DNA from 4 places in the Mesorhizobium sp. CNPSo 4689 genome. Region 4 is predicted to be linked to each of the others. Evidence: riboswitches for the same ligand, from Rfam matches in the RefSeq annotation. Region 4 holds a riboswitch; each other region holds the start of a gene.
What was found. Region 4 has a riboswitch for cobalamin ahead of AC04SI_RS04655 (CbtB domain-containing protein). Riboswitches for the same ligand answer to the same signal wherever they lie in the genome.

Region 1: it holds a riboswitch for cobalamin, as region 4 does, so the genes downstream of both, AC04SI_RS00680 (aromatic ring-hydroxylating oxygenase subunit alpha) here and AC04SI_RS04655 (CbtB domain-containing protein) in region 4, are expected to answer to the same signal.
Region 2: it holds a riboswitch for cobalamin, as region 4 does, so the genes downstream of both, metE (5-methyltetrahydropteroyltriglutamate--homocysteine S-methyltransferase) here and AC04SI_RS04655 (CbtB domain-containing protein) in region 4, are expected to answer to the same signal.
Region 3: it holds a riboswitch for cobalamin, as region 4 does, so the genes downstream of both, AC04SI_RS20960 (ABC transporter ATP-binding protein) here and AC04SI_RS04655 (CbtB domain-containing protein) in region 4, are expected to answer to the same signal.

What each region holds. Positions count from the first base shown of each region.
Region 1 is NZ_JBWLUZ010000001.1:139,447-144,058, reverse strand. Features, by position in the region: gene AC04SI_RS00695 (sulfite oxidase-like oxidoreductase) at 1-25, shown strand, start outside; gene AC04SI_RS00690 (ferredoxin reductase) at 22-768, shown strand; gene AC04SI_RS00685 (FAD-binding oxidoreductase) at 780-1,880, opposite strand; gene AC04SI_RS00680 (aromatic ring-hydroxylating oxygenase subunit alpha) at 1,900-3,147, opposite strand; cobalamin riboswitch at 3,262-3,463, opposite strand; gene AC04SI_RS00675 (DUF680 domain-containing protein) at 3,979-4,185, shown strand; gene AC04SI_RS00670 (DUF680 domain-containing protein) at 4,263-4,502, shown strand; gene AC04SI_RS00665 (ABC transporter ATP-binding protein) at 4,582-4,612, opposite strand, start outside.
Region 2 is NZ_JBWLUZ010000023.1:34,849-39,460, reverse strand. Features, by position in the region: partial or broken gene metE (5-methyltetrahydropteroyltriglutamate--homocysteine S-methyltransferase) at 1-2,036, opposite strand, end outside; cobalamin riboswitch at 2,156-2,355, opposite strand; partial or broken gene AC04SI_RS23745 (adenosine kinase) at 3,833-4,612, opposite strand, start outside.
Region 3 is NZ_JBWLUZ010000017.1:92,287-96,898, forward strand. Features, by position in the region: gene AC04SI_RS20955 (ABC transporter substrate-binding protein) at 1-899, opposite strand, end outside; gene AC04SI_RS20960 (ABC transporter ATP-binding protein) at 931-1,713, opposite strand; cobalamin riboswitch at 1,902-2,110, opposite strand; gene AC04SI_RS20965 (efflux RND transporter periplasmic adaptor subunit) at 2,491-3,624, shown strand; gene AC04SI_RS20970 (FAD-dependent monooxygenase) at 3,621-4,612, shown strand, end outside.
Region 4 is NZ_JBWLUZ010000002.1:386,174-390,785, forward strand. Features, by position in the region: gene AC04SI_RS04640 (MFS transporter) at 1-164, shown strand, start outside; gene AC04SI_RS04645 (aromatic ring-hydroxylating oxygenase subunit alpha) at 168-1,349, opposite strand; gene AC04SI_RS04650 (gamma-glutamylcyclotransferase) at 1,494-2,186, shown strand; cobalamin riboswitch at 2,254-2,450, shown strand; gene AC04SI_RS04655 (CbtB domain-containing protein) at 2,487-2,666, shown strand; gene AC04SI_RS04660 (CbtA family protein) at 2,682-3,470, shown strand; gene cobU (bifunctional adenosylcobinamide kinase/adenosylcobinamide-phosphate guanylyltransferase) at 3,463-3,978, shown strand; gene cobO (cob(I)yrinic acid a,c-diamide adenosyltransferase) at 3,980-4,594, shown strand.

The DNA of each region.
Region 1 (4,612 bases), on a different contig from region 4:
GCAGCGCTACTCCGGCGACCCATGAGCGAGGCAGCGGCGGCGCAATCGCCCTGGCAGACGGCGAAGATCATTCGCATCGAAAAGCGCACGCCGCGCGTCACCAGTTTTGTCTTCAAGCTGTCGCGGCCTTTCGTCCATCAGGCCGGACAGCATGTCGATGTCCGGCTGACGGCGCCGGATGGCTACCAGGCGCGCCGTTCCTATTCCATCGCCTCGGCGCCCGAGAGTGGCGGGACTATCGAGCTGGCGATCGAGCGGCTCGACGATGGCGAGGTCTCGCCCTTCTTCCACGAGGTGGCCGTGGTCGGTGACGAGATCGAGTTGCGTGGTCCGCTCGGCGGCCATTTCGTCTGGTCCGACAGCGATGGCGAGCCGCTGCTTTTGGTCGGAGGCGGCTCCGGCGTGGTGCCGCTGATGGCGATGGTGCGCCACCGAGTGGCGCGGAAATCTTCGGTGCCGGTCGCGCTGGTGTTTTCGGCGCGGGTCTGGGATGAGGTGATTTTTCGCGACGAGCTGATCGGCCTCGACAACCGTCGCGACGGGTTCGACCTTGTGCTGACGCTGACGCGCGAGGCCGCACGGCGCCCCGAGGACTATTCGCGGCGGATAGACGTCCAGATGATGATGCAATCCATGGCGCGGCTGCCCGAGCCGCCGAGGCTTGCTTTCGTCTGCGGCTCGAACGCCTTCGTGTCAGCCGCCGCCCAGGCCTTGATCGATGCCGAAGTCCCGCCCGGCCTCATCCGTACCGAGCGCTACGGCGTTTGAACCGCTACGCTTCAGGCCTCGATTTCGAGCGCCGACAGCGGCTTCGAGCAGCAGGCCAGGATAAAGCCGTCGTCGATCTCGTGATCGAGAATGCCGCCATTGTGGCTCATCTCGACGTCGCCCGAGACCTTCTTGACCTTGCAGGTTCCGCACAGGCCGAATTCGCAGGCCGCGGGGATCCTGACGCCCGAGGCGCGCGCCGTCTGCAGCACGGTCTGCCCTGCAACGCATTCGGCGTCGACATCCGAAAGCGCGAAGCGGATCGGGGTCACGGCTTCGACAGGCACTCCGGTGCCGCCGTCCGCCGGGACGGCAAACGGCGCCGGTAGTTCCTCGACCGCGGGAGCGGCGAAGCTTTCCTGGTGGTATCTGGCCATGTCGAAGCCCGAGGCTTCAAGCATGCCGCGCACCGCGCGCATGAACGGATCCGGGCCGCAGCAGAAGATCTCTCGCTCACGAAAGTCGGGCGCCAGCAGTGGCAAGCGGATGGCATCGATACGGCCCATATGGCCGAACCAGCCTTCACGGCTCGACCGTTCCTCGATCATGAAGCCGAGCGACAGGCCGGGCATGCGGCTGCCCAGCAATTCGAGTTCCTTGCGGAAGATGATCTCTTCCGGCCGCCGGGCGCAGTTGACGAAGCCGACATCGGTCCATGGCGCGCAGTCGTTCAGCCAGCGCAGCATCGACATCATCGGCGTGACGCCGGAGCCGGCCGAGATGAACAGGTATTTCGCCGCCGGATGGCTGTGCAGCGAAAAGTCGCCCACCGGTCCATAGGCCTTGACGTGGGTGCCTGGCTTCAGATGATCGAACATCCAGCGCGTGCCGAGGCTGCCGGCCTGCGCCTTCACCGTCACCGCGATCGAAAACGGCCGCGACGGCGACGACGACAGCGTGTAGGTGCGCATCAGCGGGCCGCCGGCGGTTGGCAGTTCCAGCGTCACGAACTGGCCCGGCTTGTAGCGGAACCAGGTCTGGTTGTCGGAGCGGAAGGTGAAGGTCTTGACGTCGGGCGCCTCGTCGGCGACGCCGATCACCTCCAACACCTGCAGCCTGTCGTTCCAGGGCGCCATCTCGTCGAGGTGGCGGTAAAGCCCGAGGTCGGTCATCGCGTTCATCCCCCACCCCTCAGGCGACGCTGCGCAGCGCCGGCCGGCCGCCTTCGGCAAGGCGCGGGCCGATGAAGGCCGCGTACCATTCGACGAACTGGATGACGCCGCCCTCATGCAGTTCCGAATAGGGGCCGGGCTCATAAGCCGGCGACAGGATGCCGAAGGCATTTTCCTCGACAATGCGGCGGTCCTGATCGTTGGTTTCGGTCCAGACATGCGTGAGTTCTTCGAGGTTGTAGTCGACGCCTTCGACCGCATCCTTGTGGACCAGCCACTTCGTCGTCACCGCGGTCTCCGTGGCGCTGATCGGCAGCACGCGGAAGGTCACCGCGTGGTCGATGAGAATGTGGTTCCATGTCGTCGGGTAGTGATAGTGCATCAAGGTGCCGATCCGGTCGGCCGAGACTGTGTCGGACAGGTTCTTCGTCACTGCCCGCTTGCCGTTCATCGTATAGCTGACGGCATCGCGCAGCAGCGGCGCGCGGGTGGCGCGATATTGTCCGGCCGGGTCGATGCGGAACTTGCTAGGGAGGCCCGCCGCCTCGCATTTCGCCCAGTGCGCCAGCATTTCGGGGTCGCTGTCGGCGCCCTGCACACCGGTCACCGTCGGCGCTTCCGGGAAGGTCTTGCAGAGTTCGGGGTGGTTGCCGGCGCAGTGATAGCACTCGCGGTTGTTTTCCCAGACGAGCTTCCAGTTGCCCTTTTCGACGATGGTCGATTCGAAGGCGACCTTCGCCTCGCGCAGTCGGTGCGGCAGCAGATAGGGCTCGATCATGGCGCGCATCGGCGCGAAGTCGGCGGGCTCTTTTGCCAGGCAGATGAAGATGTAGCCGCCGACGCTTTCGCAAGCGACCGGCTTCAGGCTGAACTGGCTCTTGTCGAAACCATCGGCCATCTGCCGGGCGAACAGGAGCCGGCCGTCGAGTTCGTAGGTCCACTGGTGATAGGGGCAGACGAGCTTGGCAGCGGTGCCTTTCTCGGTGTTGCAGACGCGGCTGCCGCGATGGCGACAGGAATTGTGGAAGGCGTTGATCTTGCCTTGCTGGTCGCGCACCAGCACGACCGGATAGTCGCCGATCTGGGCGGTGATGAAGCTGCCGGGCTTCGGCAGTTCGCAGTCATGGCCTATGAACAGCCAGTCGCGATACCAGATCAGTTCCATGTCGAGCTTGAAGAAATCGGCGTCGGTGTAAAAGGGCTGTTCCAGCGAGTAGCCCTGCTTGCGGCTGTGCAGCAGCCTCAGCATGTCGTTGCGCGCATCCATGTCCTGTCCTCGTGTTCAAGGACTGAACTGGTGGTGATGGAGGAAAGATTAGCGGCAACCCGGCGCCAGGCCGGACATGCACCATCCACCTCTTGACCGCCCACCGCGATCAGTCGAGTCTAGAAATCTCGGGCTGGTTTCCGGGCTCTGGAGTGTCCTTGCGGACGGTCGCGACACCTTCCCAGGCTTGTGGCCCAGTGGTCTCCCGTTGCGACTTGAACTCCACCACCGTTGCGGGGGCAGCGCCGGGTTTTGACCGGCTTCCCAATTCTCCGCTTCGTCGTCACCAAGCGGCACCTGAGATGCCATGATCTAATCACGACGGCCGGTTCGGTGGCGGCATGAAAGCGACATCGTATCCATGCGGGCGCGACACGGAATGTGAATACCGCAGCCCATCTCCTAGGGAAGGCCGATCTCCCGCTTTTGCCGCACTTGGCGCCCGTCACGAATCGCCAGCCGATCGGGAGTTAGCCGGCGTCGAAAGGGTTAATAGTATCAAAAAGTGACTATTAGAGGATTCTGAAATCGAACCGAACGGTTCGTTTCTGTTGACGGTGCGTGCAGGACGGTGTGAACGCTGGCACTCCGACACTGTTGGTGATGCATAGGTGGCTTTTTGATAACCAATTGATAAAGTTGATAAAAAGCTTGGTGGTAGTAGGCTCTGGTACAATTTCAAGATGCAGAGTCATGGTCCAAGCGAAACAACTTCGTGATTGGAAACCGCCACCTGGCTTTCCCACATCGGGGCTGTCCGAACGACGCGATTTTCTTCCCAAGACACGCCGCTAGACGGACGAAAAAACTGAAAATACTGGAGTATAAAAAATGAAAAAGATTGTTCTCACTGCCGCCGCCCTTCTGGCCATTTCCGGCAGCGCCTTCGCTGGTAGCGACAATTATGGTTCCAACGGTGCGAACCAGCCTGCCGCCGCAGTCGACAGCTCGCATACCGCTTCGATCCAGAAGCCGGCCCATGCCGACAACCAGCCCGTCGTTCAGGGCAGCGACCGCAACCTTTTCGGCAACAACTAAACAGTCGATCCCAAGACGAGACGCAGAGCGGCGGTCAAGTCCGCCGCTCCGGGATCTGAAATCCAGGAGTGCCCAAAATGAAGAAGATTGTCCTTACCGCCGCCGCGCTTCTGATCGCCGCTGGCAGCGCCTATGCCAATAACGACAGTGTTGGTTCGAGTGCCGTCAACAAGCAGACGACCGCCAACATCGACACCACGCAGACCTCGTCGGTGCGCAACACCGAGTCGCCGGTCTACAAGCTGCTGAATTCGTCGGGCGACGTGCAAAAGTCAGCGCCCCAGGGCAGCGACCGCAACCTCTTCGGCAATCGCTAACCGCCGAAGTTGCTAGCAAACAAGAGCGGCGGGCCTGGCCCGCCGCTCTTGTTTTTATGCGATGCCGAATGGCCTGACGTTAGGCCGCCTTCACTTCCGGCGCGTGGAGC
Region 2 (4,612 bases), on a different contig from region 4:
ACATCCGCGTCCAGCTCAGCGATCGCGTCGATGATCGCGTTGAACTCCGAATAGCACATGTGAGTGTGGATCTGGGTCGCGTCCTCTACACCCGTCGAGGCCAGCCGGAAGCATTCGACCGCCCAGTCGAGATAGACTTTCCAGTCGCGCTTGCGCAGCGGCAAGCCTTCGCGAAACGCCGCCTCGTCAATCTGGATTATTCTTGCGCCGCAGCTTTCGAGATCAGTCACCTCGTCACGAATGGCGAGCGCGATCTGCCGGCAGACCTCGGAGCGGGGAATGTCGTCGCGGACAAAAGACCAGTTAAGAATGGTCACAGGGCCTGTGAGCATTCCCTTGACTGGCTTTTGCGTAAGCGACTGGGCGAATTGCCACCAGCGCACCGTCATCGGATTGGGGCGCGATACGTCGCCGAAGATGATCGGGGGGCGCACGTAGCGGGAGCCATAGCTTTGCACCCAGCCATGCTGGGTAAAGGCGAAGCCGGACAGTTGCTCGCCGAAATGCTGTACCATGTCGTTTCGTTCGAACTCGCCGTGCACCAGCACGTCCAGCCCGATCTCCTCCTGCCAGCGAATGGCAATCTTGGTCTCGTTCTGCAGGAAGCTGTCGTAGTCGAGATAGCTGAGCTCGCCCTTCCTGTGGGCGGAACGGGCCTTGCGCACCCGAGGCGTCTGCGGGAATGATCCTATGGTCGTCGTTGGAAACGGAGGCAGGCTTAGCGTGCGGGCCTGGACCGTGGAACGCACGAGGAAAGGGTTTTTTCGTTGCTTCATGCTGTCGTCAATGCCGGCGATCCGACCTTCAACAAGCGGATCATGAACCTTTGCGGACGCTGCGCGAGCAGCCGCAGCCTCGGCAGAAGCTGTCAACTCGTCTGCCACTACATCCCTGCCTTCGGACAGCGCCCTCGCCAGCACTACCAGTTCGTCGGTCTTCTGCGCCGCGAAGGCGAGCCACGACCTGATCGTGGCATCAAGTGCCGTCTCCATGCGAAGGTCCATGGGCACATGCAGCATCGAGCACGAAGGTGCAATTTCGACGCGGTCCAAGGGCCAGCCGGCGACAATCGGCTTGATTCGATCGAGAATGGAGGGCAGGTTCGCGCGCCAGACGTTGCGGCCATCGATCAAGCCAAGCGACAGCACCAGATCCTTAGGCGCGAGCCGACCCACCGTCTCCAACTGCTCGGGAGCGCGTGATAGATCGAGATGCAGGCCGGCCACGGGCAGCGAAATCGCCGTCTCGAGATTGTCCCCCAGCGCCCCGAAATAGGTAGCCAGCATGATCTTCAGCTCGGGAGTGGCCTTCGACAGCTGCCCGAGGGCGAATTCAAACGCAGCTCGTTCGTTCGGGTTTAGATCCAGCACAAGGGCTGGCTCATCGATCTGCACCCAATCGGCTCCCGACAGTTTCAACCTCCGCAGGAGCTGCTCGTAGACGGGCAGAAGCCGCGGCAGCAAGGCGATGGGATTGAAACCGTCGGCAGGTGACTTCGCCAGTTTGAGGAAGGTGACAGGTCCGAGGATGACTGGGCGTGTGTGAATGCCGAGGGCTTTAGCCTCGAGGAAGTAATCGACCGGTTTCGTCGACGAGAGGGCGAACGTCTGATCATCGTCGAGTTCCGGCACGATGTAGTGATAGTTTGTGTCGAACCATTTGGTCATTTCCATCGCGATCAGGGCAGGGCCAGCCCCACGCTCGTGACCAGAGTGCCCGCAGCTCCCCGTGTGACCTTGGTCTCCGCGCGCCATGGCGAAGTAGATGTCGAGCGGGAGCTCGCCGCCACTCCAGGCGTATCGGGGCGGCACGGCGCCGACCATAGTTGCAGTGTCGAGAACATGGTCGTAGAGCGAGAAGTCGTTCGAGGGAATTTTCGACACCCCGCGATCGCGCTGCTCTTCCCAGTTGGCGGCACGCAGCGCTTTCGCCGTCGTGAGAAGGTCGGCAGCGGAAGACTTTCCGGCCCAGTAGCTTTCAAGCGCGAATTTCAGTTCCCGCCGGCGACCGAACCGCGGCACACCGAGCGTTGCCACAGGAATTTGCTGAGAGACAGTCATGCCATACCCCGATGGTTGGGGCGTGGGGGACAAGAAGGCGCCTCGTAGACCGGCACGAACGCCGGGCTGCTGCGGCCACCGAGACACCCCGCCCGTGGACATAGTTCGTCGTGGCAGGTCTCCTGGCTCGCGGGGTCATAGCTTCTCCCCGTCTTCCCGAGGCTGTTCGCCTCAGTGACATGAGTGGGGTTGGCTCGCCGCTAACAGTTGCGGGGGCAGCGCCGGCCTCGCACCGGCTTCCCTCTTAGCTCCATGCGGCAGTGCCGTACGGAGAACCACGGCATGCAGACAACCACAGCAGGAACCGTGTGTCAATGTCGCATAAAGAAATGTTTATGTCATTATGTGAAATGTTGGTGTTTTCGCAAAAGGCCGCAACAAGAGCGAGTAACTGCGAACCCGCGGATCGACTGGTAAATCAGACCACACATCGAACCGCCCGATGCCCAGTAGACATGGAGAACTCCGGCCGGCTTGCTCTTCGAGCCTACCGCGGCCTGCCAAATCGGCGGCGTCGATCCGATCCCTACATGCGGGCGATCATCAATGGCTATCCTCAGCGCCGAATCGAGGGGCCCACATCCCTGACTTCCTGAAATCCAAAGGCCAAGACGCAAGACGTATCGGCAACGTGCCTATGTCTCTTCTCAGGTCAGACAGTTTCTGCCCGCATTTGGAATATCCGGCTCTGCACACATTACACTCATACACACGGGATCGGCTGCGGGGGTCCAACCTCGAAGCGTGCGAGCGCCAAAAAGGCAAAGCTTGCTCACGCCAAAACCAAGAGATGCCGTTTCGCTCTCGAGGGCTTGCCTAGAAATCTTTGACACAGACCCCACCATTTCTGGTGCGCCTGTCGTATTTCCGTTGAGTGTTGCACGGTAGAGTGACTGCGTTTCGCCGCGTGCTCGGCAGAACCGCAGACGGAACGCGATAGGCCGGAGGAAATAAGACGGCGTAGATCGTCACGCTTTCAATCGAGAGATTCTCAGGGAGGGGATCGTCATCATCTATCCGGCTGTCGGGAGGCTTGGCCGGCTCAGAGGACGAGGCAACATGCGGTCAATAGATGAAGGGCGAGGTCGACGCCAGGCAGCAGCACTGGACGTCTCCCCAAAATGGCGGGCCGGTCGTGCAATCGAGCCGCCGTCGCGAGATTTTCGCGGCCGTGGAGGCTTCGCTGTCTGCTGTCCGCCGGGTGAAGCGCGCAGCAGATGAGGCAGAATAGGGCTGCCCATGGCCGAAGCGGGTGCGACGATGGATAGGGCGGTCGATGCCTCTGCAGGACAATATCAGGGCGTCGAGGAGCGCTTTTCGAGGCGCTATGCCTCCTGACGCCCCCCCGACAGCTGGCTGGGCCAGTTCCGAGTTGCTGCATGTCACCCATCATGCAGACCTGAAGTGTGTAGAAAACAAAGATGTCGAAGCGGCAGTGAAGGCACTACGGTGATCCCCTCGGGCGGCGCGGAGATGCGACGCCGCTTCCGGGATTCGGAGGACTGCGCTTTGTCGGGACGAGATTGAAACAGCAGCAACCCAGCAGTCGCTCAGAGGAGACTGTTCAAAAAATCCCCCACTGCACGCGCGGCATCAAGCTTGACGCCCAGTCAAGCGGCCCACGAGTCATCTGGTCAGGTGCGCCGCCACTTGCCGGTCTCGAAAGGTGCCGACATAGCCTTCATCCTACTGCCTCGGATCCTGAGATCCCTGTTTGCCCGCGCTGTTCATTGAACAGCTTGCACCGGGTGGATCTGGTCTTGCCGCTTCACCTACAGCAACCCCGCCAGTTCCGCCTCGTGGCGCAGGGTCTGCCTCGGCCTTGGGCCGATCTGCTGGATCACCAGTCCGGCGGCCAGTGAGCCTAGGTCGCCGCAGGTCTTGAGGTCGCGGCCTTGCGTATAGCCATAGAGGAAGCCGGCGGCGTAGAGGTCACCGGCGCCGGTGGTGTCGACCAGTTCGCGGATCGTTGTTGCCTGGATGGTGACGGTCTCGTCGCCGCGCACGATCACCGAGCCTTTTTCGGAGCGGGTGACCGCGGCAATCTTGCAGTCCTTGCGGATGGCCGCCAGCGCGTCGTCGAAGGAAGCGGTCTGGTAGAGCGACTTGATCTCGTGGCTGTTGGCAAAGACGATGTCGACGGTGCCCGAGCGCATCAGCTCGAGGAACTCGTCCCGGTAGCGGTCGACGCAGAACGAATCCGACAGTGTCATCGACACTTCGCGTCCGGCGTCGTGTGCGAGCCTCGCCGTCTGCCGGATCGCCTCCTTGGCGCGCGGCGGATCCCACAGATAGCCCTCGAAATAGGTCACCTTGGCGCCGGATGCCTTATCGGCCTCGACGTCTTCCGGCCCGAGTTCGACGCAGGCGCCGAGATAGGTGTTCATCGAACGCTCGCCGTCGGGGGTGACGAAGATCATCGAGCGCGCCGTCGGCGGCTGGCCTTCGAGCGGCTTGGTGTCGAAGGCCACGCCCTGGGCGCGGATATCATGGGTGTAGATGTCGCCGAGCGCATCGTTCGACACTTTGCCGAAGAAGGCGGCGCGGCCGCC
Region 3 (4,612 bases), on a different contig from region 4:
GCCTCGATGTTGGCGGGTCCTGGTGTCAGTTCGGCATAGCGCAGTGCTACAAAGCGCTCGTTCTTGACCGCGTCGGTCTCCTTCATCGCCGGATGCGCCTTCAGGAAGTCGAGCAATTTCTTGTAGCCGCCGCCATCCTGGTAATCGAGCAGGATGAGGAATTGCGGATTGCGCGCCGCCACCGTCTCCCAATCCGTCGTGCCCCAGCTCATCTCCATGTCGGCCATGACGTTGTCGCCGCCGGCAGCGGTGATCATGGCGTTCGGTACGGCGAACTTGCCGGCGGTGAACGGCTTGTCCTCGCCGGAATCGTAGAGGAACACCCGCGTGCCCTTGGTGCTGCCGACCTTGGCGATGATCGCTGCCAGTTGCGCCTTCCAGCCCGAAACAAGCTTGTCGGCCTCAGCCTCCTTACCGAAGATCTTGCCCAGCTTTTCGACGTCGCCGTAGAGCAGGTCCATCGAGGCGGCGGGACGGTCCTTGTCGAGATGGACGCAGCTTTCGGTCAGCACCAGCGTCTTGATGCCGTGCGGGGCGAGCGTGTCGGGCGTCACCTCGCCGCCCGGCTTCATGCCGTAGTACCAGCCGGCGAAAAAGAAATCGGGCTCGACGGCAACGAGGTTCTCCAGCGTCGGATACTTTGGCGCCAGTTCGGGGATCGAGCCTTGCTTGAATTCGGGACCGACCTTGTACCAGCCGGTGATGCCGGTCAGGCCGACGATCGATGGCTGCAGCTTCAGCGCGAAGGCCATCTCGGCCATGTTGAGATCATGGATGACGGCGCGCTTCGGCGGCCCATCGAAGGAGAGCTTCTTGCCGCAGCTGTCGACGGTGACCGGGAAGGCAAAGGCCACCGAAGCGACGAGCGAAAAGGCAAGAGAGAGGGCGAGGCGTTTCACGAGGTGGCTCCTTGGTTGAGGAAATGTCCGTTCAGGATGGCGAGGCGGCGCGGTTGGGAACGTCGAAGACGGTGAGTTCGCGGTCTTCGGTCGGATGGCGCAGGCGGAAGACATCTATGCCGAACACGTCGCGGATGAGCTGCTGGGTCAGCGCCTCGCGCGGCGGCGCCAGCGCATGCAGCCGGGCGTCGTTCATCACCGCGACCCGGGTGGCGAAGGGCGCCACCAGCGCGAGATCGTGCAGCACCGCGACCACGCACATGCCGAAGCCGGCGACCAGTTCGAGCAGCTCGCCGCGGGCGCGCGGATCCAGATGGTTGGTCGGCTCGTCGAGGAACAGTATCTTTGGCTCCTGGGCGAAGGCTCTAGCCAGTTGCGCGCGCTGACGCTCGCCGCCGGAGAGCGAGCCGATGCTGCGGCCGAGCAGCGGCAGCAGCCCCGTCCGGCGCAGCGCGTCGACGACGATGTCGCGATCTTCGCGCAGGCGCCTCATGCCGGCATGCGGGACGCGGCCAAGCTCGACATAGTCGATCAAGGCGAGCCGCGGATCTGGCTGGTCGGTCTGGCCGACGGCCGCCATGTTGAGCGCCCGCTCGGCCGGCGTGATCCGGTCGAGACGGCGCCCCGACAGACGCATCTCGCCGGTGCTTGGCTGCAGCGCGCCGCACAGCATGCGCAAAAGCGTGGTCTTGCCGGCGCCGTTGGGACCGATGATGGCCAGGCGATCGCCTGACGCAACCGACAGGCTTACCCCATTCACCAGGCGGCGGCCATTCGCCGTCGCGCTCACGTCGCGGGCTTCGAGCAGCATCATCGGCTCAGCCCCGGCCTCGAAGCGGGGATGCGAGCCAGCCCGGTTGAATCGCGGCAAAGCGGGCACACGATGATGCGATGGATGGAGGCTTCCAAATTTCCGTCACTTTCCAAAACTGGCGACGGAAGGAAGCTGGGCCGATCGGACGACAGACCGATGGCTACGTCTCCTCCCGGCACACCCCGTCCGGTCAACTCGTGCTGATGGCAGGTCTCCTGGCTCGCGGGTCTCGGCTTCATCCTGCCTTCCCAGCCTTGCCGGCCAGTGGCATTTGCGGATGTTGCTCGCCGCTTACAGTTGCGGGGGCAGCCACGGCCTCGACCCGAAAGCGGGTCTCACCGTGTTCCCTTTTCACCCCTCGCCTTTCGGCTCGGGGACCATCATTTTTCTACCGTAGGTTTCCCCTGATCGCGCCGCAATGGTTTTTTGATTGCAGGCATCGGTTCGCCTTCGGTAGGCTGCATATGTAATAACATTACGTAACAAGCGCTGCCATATGCTGTCAACACCAGCGGCCGACGTTTCCTCTTTCCCTCGATGTCCAGGCATATCGACAGGCCCGGCGTCTTGGGGGGCTGGCGCCAAAACATCGGAAAACTTTCAGAACCCGATCGGGATTTCAGGGCCCGAAAAGGCGAATAGGATCGTGCTGGTCAAGACGGGCGCCGGTCCCTGGGATCAAACTTAATGATCGCCCCGGTTCTTCTCCGGCCAATGGGATCTTCGGCTAACGCGCCCTTGCCCGGCGCAGGCCGCAACATCGGGTAAGGAGACAACATGACACTCTTGCACAACAGGCGCGGAAAGCATCGTCTCGTCGCCGCATCCTTGGCAGCACTTGCCTGCGCCGCCGCAGTCGTCTGGTATGGCGCAAAGGGCGAGGCCGCGGCGGTCGAACCGCACGTGCCCGAAGCCAAGCTTGTCCGGGCCATGGCGGTGAAGCCTGCCCCGCAGGCCGACGAGCGCATCGCCATCGGCGAGATCCGGCCGCAGCGCGAAAGCGATCTTGGCTTCCGGCTGTCCGGCAAGCTCGTGCAGCGCTCAGCAGAGGTCGGCCAGATGGTGAAGAAGGGCGATGTCCTCGCCCGCATCGAAGACCAGGACTATCGCAACCGCCTCGCCAGCGCCAAGGCCGACGTCGCCGCCGCCGAGGCCGTTCTGGTCGAAGCCAGTGCCGCCGAGGCCCGCATCGGGGCACTTCTCGCCAAGGGCTTTGCAACAAGGGCCAATCACGATGCAACGCTGAAGAGCCTGCGATCGGCCGAGGCCAAGCTTGAATCGGCAAGGATCGGCTTCGAGATGGCCAGGGACCAGCTCGCCTATACCGAGTTGCATGCCGATTTCGATGGCATGGTGACCGCGACCGGCGCCGAAGCGGGCCAAGTCGTCAACGCCGGGCAGATGGTGGCGCGGGTCGCCGATCCAGCGGCCCGCGACGCCGTCTTCTCCATCGCCGAGGCAGCCTTCTCGACCGGCGGAAATGCAAGGCGTCCCCTTGAAATCAAGGTCTCGCTGCTGAGCAATCCGGCGATCGCGACAATCGGCGCCATCCGCGAGGTCGCACCGGTGGCCGACGTCGCGACCCGCACCTTCCAGGTCAAGGTCTCGCTGCGCGACACCCCCGACGAAATGCGCTTCGGCAGCAGCGTCGCCGGCCGCGTCAACACGATGAGCGCCCCCGTCGTGGTCCTGCCGGGAAGCGCGCTGTTCGACAAGGACGGCAAGCCCGCCGTCTGGGTGGTGGCCGCGTCCTCGACTGTGGAACTCAAGCCGGTCGCCATTGCCCGCTACGAGACTGACCGCGTCGTCGTCAGCGACGGCCTTGCCGAGGGCGACATTGTCGTCACCGCCGGCGTCAACCGGCTTCGCGAACACGAAAAGGTTCGCCTCACCGAAGGAGTAACCAGATGAGTGCCTCGCAGACTCAAGTGCTGATTGCCGGCGCCGGGCCAACCGGACTGACGCTTGCGCTGTGGCTCACCCGCCTCGGCGTCCAGGTGCGTATTTTCGACAAGGATGCAGGCCCGGGCGAAACCTCGCGCGCGTTGGCCGTTCAGGCCCGCACGCTGGAATTCCACCGCCAGATCGGCATCGTCGACGACATACTCGCCGCCGGCGTCAGGGTCGAGCAGCTCACCGTGCGCACGCCGGCCGGCGTCGCCGCCAGGCTTCCGCTCAGCGACTTCGGCCAGGGCGTCAGTCCATACTCCTTTGCGTTCGCGCTGCCGCAGGACATTCACGAACGCATCCTGATCACGCATCTCGAGCGTGCCGGTGTCAGGGTCGAGCGCAACACCGAACTGGTCGCCTTCGAGGACACGGGCGGCACGGTTGTCGCCACCTTGAACAAGCAAGGCGCGACCGAGACCGTCGGTGCCGCCTATCTCGTCGGCTGCGATGGCGCCCGGAGCGCCGTGCGCCATGGGCTGGCCATCGGCTTTCCCGGCGGCACCTATGAGCAGTCCTTCTACGTCGCCGACGTCGATGGCAGCGGCGCGGTGACCCCTAACGGCATGGACACCACGGTCAGCGCCTATGGCTTCGCCATCGTCATGCCGGTCAGGCAATCCGGCTCGCTGCGGCTGATCGGCGTCGTGCCGAAGGCGCACGAAGCGAACGAGACGATCACCTTCGAGGCGATCCGCGCCGATGTCGAGCGCGACACCGGCATTGCGGTGGACAAGGTGAACTGGTTCTCGACCTATCGCGTGCATCACCGGGTCGCCGAGCGCTTCCGCATCGGCCGCGTGTTCCTTGCCGGCGACGCCGGCCACATCCACAGCCCAGCCGGCGGCCAGGGCATGAATACCGGCATGGGCGATGCGGTCAACCTCGCCTGGAAGCTGGCGGCGGTGCTGCAAGGCCGCGCCGACAAGCGCCTGCTGGACAGCTACGAGCC
Region 4 (4,612 bases):
CGGCGGTCTATCGCACCTATCTCGACTTCTCCGAGCTGACGCCGCCGCTGGTCTATTCGGTGGTGCTGGCGTTTTTCGGTCTGGGCTCGGTCTTTGCCACGCTCGGGTTACTTGCCGCTGCCTGCGGGTTCGTCACCTGGCGCTATCTGCCCAAATCGCTTTGATGTTCAGGCCTTGGGTGAGACTGCGCTGTGACGCACGCGCACCCAGTTGTGAAAACGGTGCAGGTCATACTCCTCGGGCATCAGCACGCCGGCCGCGTGGCGCAGCGAGCGCAGGCCCTTCTGGTTGACCTCGCAGATCGCTGCGTCTTCTTCCAGAACCTGCCGGCCGAAGGCGACGATGTTGTCGATGTCGGCCTGGGGTGCTGTCAGCGCTTCGGCCGGAAACAGCCATTCGGCGGTGAGTTCGGTCTGCTCCGGGCCAAGCGGCACCAGCCGCACTGTGCGGACATAGTCGACATGGCCGACGATGAACATCGACGGCAGGCTGGTGGCGTAGGTCTGCCCGGCGGCGCGTTCGGCCGGCGTCAGGCCGGCAAAGACCGGGCCATGTGCTTGCCCGTCGCGCGACCAGGTTTCGGCGCCTGCGCGCAGGCCGCCGGAAAATTCCGGCGCATCATTGTCGGCGTGACGGGCCCATTCGGGGTCGTCGTGCCTGCCCATCAGGCCGCGGCCATAGATCGGCACCAGCCGCGACAGATCCTTGTGGACGCCGGGGCAGTGCAGGCACTCGTTGAAGTTCTCCCAGAAGATCTTCCAGTTGCAGCTCATCACCTTGCGCAGCACATGACCTGATACCAGCGTTTCCAGCGGCCAGTTGGCGACGTTGCCGGAAGCGGGATCGAAGGAGGTTTCCGCTGAGCCGCCGGCATCTTCCTCGAGATTGACGAAGACCAAACCGCGCCATACCGACAGCGCCACGCGGTAGAGCGGATGATCGGCCTTGTCGAAGTCCTCGGGCAGCGACTTCGACGTCACGCGCACCAGATCGCCGCGCAGCGAATAGGACCAGGCGTGGTAGGGGCAAGTGATCAGCCGCGCCTTCAGCCGGCCCTCGCTCTCCTGGCAAAGCTGCGAACCACGGTGACGGCAGGTGTTATGGAAGGCGCGCAATTCGCCGGTGTCGTCGCGCAGCACGACGATCTCCTGGGTGCCGACACGAAAGGTCCTGAATGCCAGCGGCTGGCCAAGGTCGGCCTCGCGGCAGACCAGCAGCCAGCTTTTGTACCAGATGGCGTCGAGATCGCGTTGGTAGGCATGAGCGTCCCAATAGGCCGGCGACGGCAGCGTCGGCTCGAGACGCGTCAAACAATTATAGAGGTCGCGTTCCGTCTGATCGGGTTGCATGGCTGGCTCCCTGGATGGAGCAGCCGACACCCGGCCGGGACCTTTGTCAATTGGCGCGCGCCGCCGCCATTGTGGCTCGCGATCGCGAACTTTATGGTCGATTCATCCTCTCCGGCATTCCGTTGGTCGCCCAGGTCGCAAGTCATGTCCGCAAGAACGATGTCGCTCACGCAAGAGCTGGTCGCCCGCTGCCATCGGCAGGTCGAGGACACCGGACCAGACCCGGACGCCGCGCATCTGGGCGACAGCGACTATGAGGCGATGGTGGACGCGCTCGAGGCGGAACTGCCCGCCACCGAGCCACTGTGGCTGTTCGGCTATGGGTCGCTGATCTGGAAGCCCGAAATCGATCATGTCGAGGAGCGGGTGGCGGTGGCGCGCGGCTGGCACCGCTCCTTCTGCATGAAGATGACCCGCTGGCGCGGCACCAAGGATCAGCCCGGCCTGATGATGGCGCTGGACCGCGGCGGGCAATGCAAGGGCGTCGCCTTTCGGCTGGGCGATGGTGATCGGCGCCAGCAACTCGACAAGCTTTTGCGGCGCGCAGTGACGCTGAAGCCGACCAGCTACCATCCGCGCCTGCTCACGCTGGCGAGCGACAGCGGGCCGCTCAAGGGCTTGGCTTTCGTCATCAACCGCAAGGGCACTACCTATGCCGGGCCGCTCGACGAAGACGAGGTGGTCGAAAGGCTGGCGACGTCGTGCGGGCACTGGGGCTCCGGCGCCGATTATCTCTACAACACGGTGAAGAATCTGGAGCAGCGCGGCATTCACGACCGCCATCTGTGGCGGTTGCAGCATCTGGTGGCTGAGCGGATCGCTGCATTGCGGGGATAGAGCTATGCGCCGCTTTCGCGATGGCCGGTGGCGGAATTTGGTTTGCCGGGCGCGGCGATTCTTCGTATAGTCACGAACTGTCGTCGGTTCCGTTTGGAGCCAAGAGGGAATGCGGTGCGGGCAAAAAAATCGCCCAATGCCGTGGCTGCCCCCGCAACTGTGTGCGGTAGTCCTCTCCATAAGCCACTGAAGATATTTCTTCGGGAAGGTGGGGAAGGGCGCTGATCCGCGAGCCAGGAGACCTGCCGGCGACAGGGAACTGACTTCTGTGCCCTCGGGTGGAGGGCGAAAGGACAAGACATGAATACCGCTTCGGTCTCTCTCGGCGCTTCCGTCTCCTCGCAGTCGCGTTTCACGCAGCTCGTGCTGAGCGCGTTTCTGGGCATTTTCGTCATCGGCGTTGTCGGCTTCTCGCATATCGATGCGGTCCACAATGCCGCGCACGACTATCGCCATTCGATGGCGTTTCCCTGCCACTGACGAGGATTTGACATCATGAATCTGTTTCGCAACGTCGTGTTCATCGCGGCGATCGCAGGGCTCGTGGCCGGCGTCGTTCTCGCCTGCATGCAGGCCTTCGCCACCGTGCCGCTCATCCTGAAGGCCGAGGTCTATGAACAGGCCGGAGGCGGCCACCAGCATGAGCATGCCGCGGCGCCGGCGGCGCCGGCCGCCAACGCTACGGATACCAATGCCATGAGCAGCGCCGCACCGGCGCCGGCTGAGGCGGCGGCTCCGGCGGAGGGCGAAGGCTGGGCGCCGGCCGATGGATTCGAGCGCTTCGCCTTCAGCGTGCTGGCCAACATCGTCACCGGCATCGGCTTCGCACTGGTCCTGGTCGCGGTTTCGGAGTTTGCCGGCGGCATCGGCAACTGGCGCCAGGGCGTGTTCTGGGGGCTGGCCGGTTTTGCCGCGTTCACGCTGGCGCCGGGCCTCGGCCTGCCGCCGGAACTGCCGGCCATGCCGGCAGCCGACCTCACCGAACGCCAGATCTGGTGGTGGGCAACGGTGGCGGCGACCGCAGCCGGTCTCGGCCTGATCGCCTTCCGCAAGTCGCTGCCGCTGGCGATCCTGGCCGTGGCCTTGATCGTAGCGCCGCATATCGTCGGCGCGCCGCAGCCCGACAGTTTTGAGACGCCGATCCCCGAAGGCTTGCATCACCAGTTCGTGGTGGCGGTGACGGTGACCAACCTGGTGTTCTGGCTGGTGCTCGGCGCCGTCGTCGGCGTGGTGCGCGGACGCTTCACCGGCACGGCGACCAGCCTGCGCGACAGCTTTGCCTGATCGCAAAGGATTGACCTTCATCATCGGTGGTGCGCGCTCCGGCAAGAGCGCGCATGCCGAAACTCTGGCGACGGCAGGGCCGGCGCCCTGGACTTATATCGCCACCGCGGAAGCCTATGACCAGGAGATGCGCGAGCGCATCGCGCTGCACCGCTCGCGGCGTGGTGAAGGCTGGGCGACCGTGGACGCGCCGCTCGATCTTGTCGGCGCGCTCACGGCTTTGCCCGACGGGCAGCCGGTGCTGGTCGACTGCCTGACGCTGTGGCTGACCAACCATATGCTGGCCGAGAACGACGTCGAGGTCGAATGCCTGCGGCTGGCGGATGTGCTGTCGCGGCCGCGCGGGCCGTGGTTTGTGGTTTCCAACGAAGTCGGCCAGGGTATCGTGCCGGACAATGCGCTTGCCCGTCGGTTTCGAGATGCCGCGGGCCGCCTCAACCAGCAGGTTGCGGCAATTGCCGACACGGTGCTGCTGATGGTGGCGGGGCTGCCGCTGAAGGTGAAGTGAGATGACCGATATCGATCCCAAGGACGAGGAACGCCATCGCGCCAAGATGGCCAAGCGCAAGGCGGTGCAGGATGCCGAGGTGGCGGGCAAGACGATCGAGAAAGGCCTGCTGATCGTCAACACAGGTCCGGGCAAGGGCAAGACCACGGCCGCTTTCGGGCTGGCGCTTAGGATGCTCGGCTACGGCAAGCGTGTCGGCGTCGTCCAGTTCATCAAGGGCAAATGGCACACCGGCGAGAAGGAAGCCTTCGCTGCCTTCGGCGACCGCGTCGTCTGGCATGCGATGGGCGAGGGTTTCACTTGGGAAACGCAGGACCTGAAGCGCGACATCGCCGCCGCCGAGGCCGCCTGGGCGAGGGCGCTGGAACTGATGGCCGATCCGTCGATCAGCCTCGTGGTGCTCGACGAACTCAACATTGCGCTGCGCTATGACTATCTCGATCTCGACAAGGTGGTCGCAGCGCTGAAAGGCCGGCGTGAAGGCCTGCACGTCGTCGTCACCGGACGCAACGCCAAGCCGGCGCTGGTCGAGGCCGCCGATCTCGTCACCGAGATGGGCGTGACCAAGCACCATTTTTCGGCCGGCGTGAAGGCGCAGCAGGGGATCGAGTTCTGAGTGCCTTACCCTCCCACA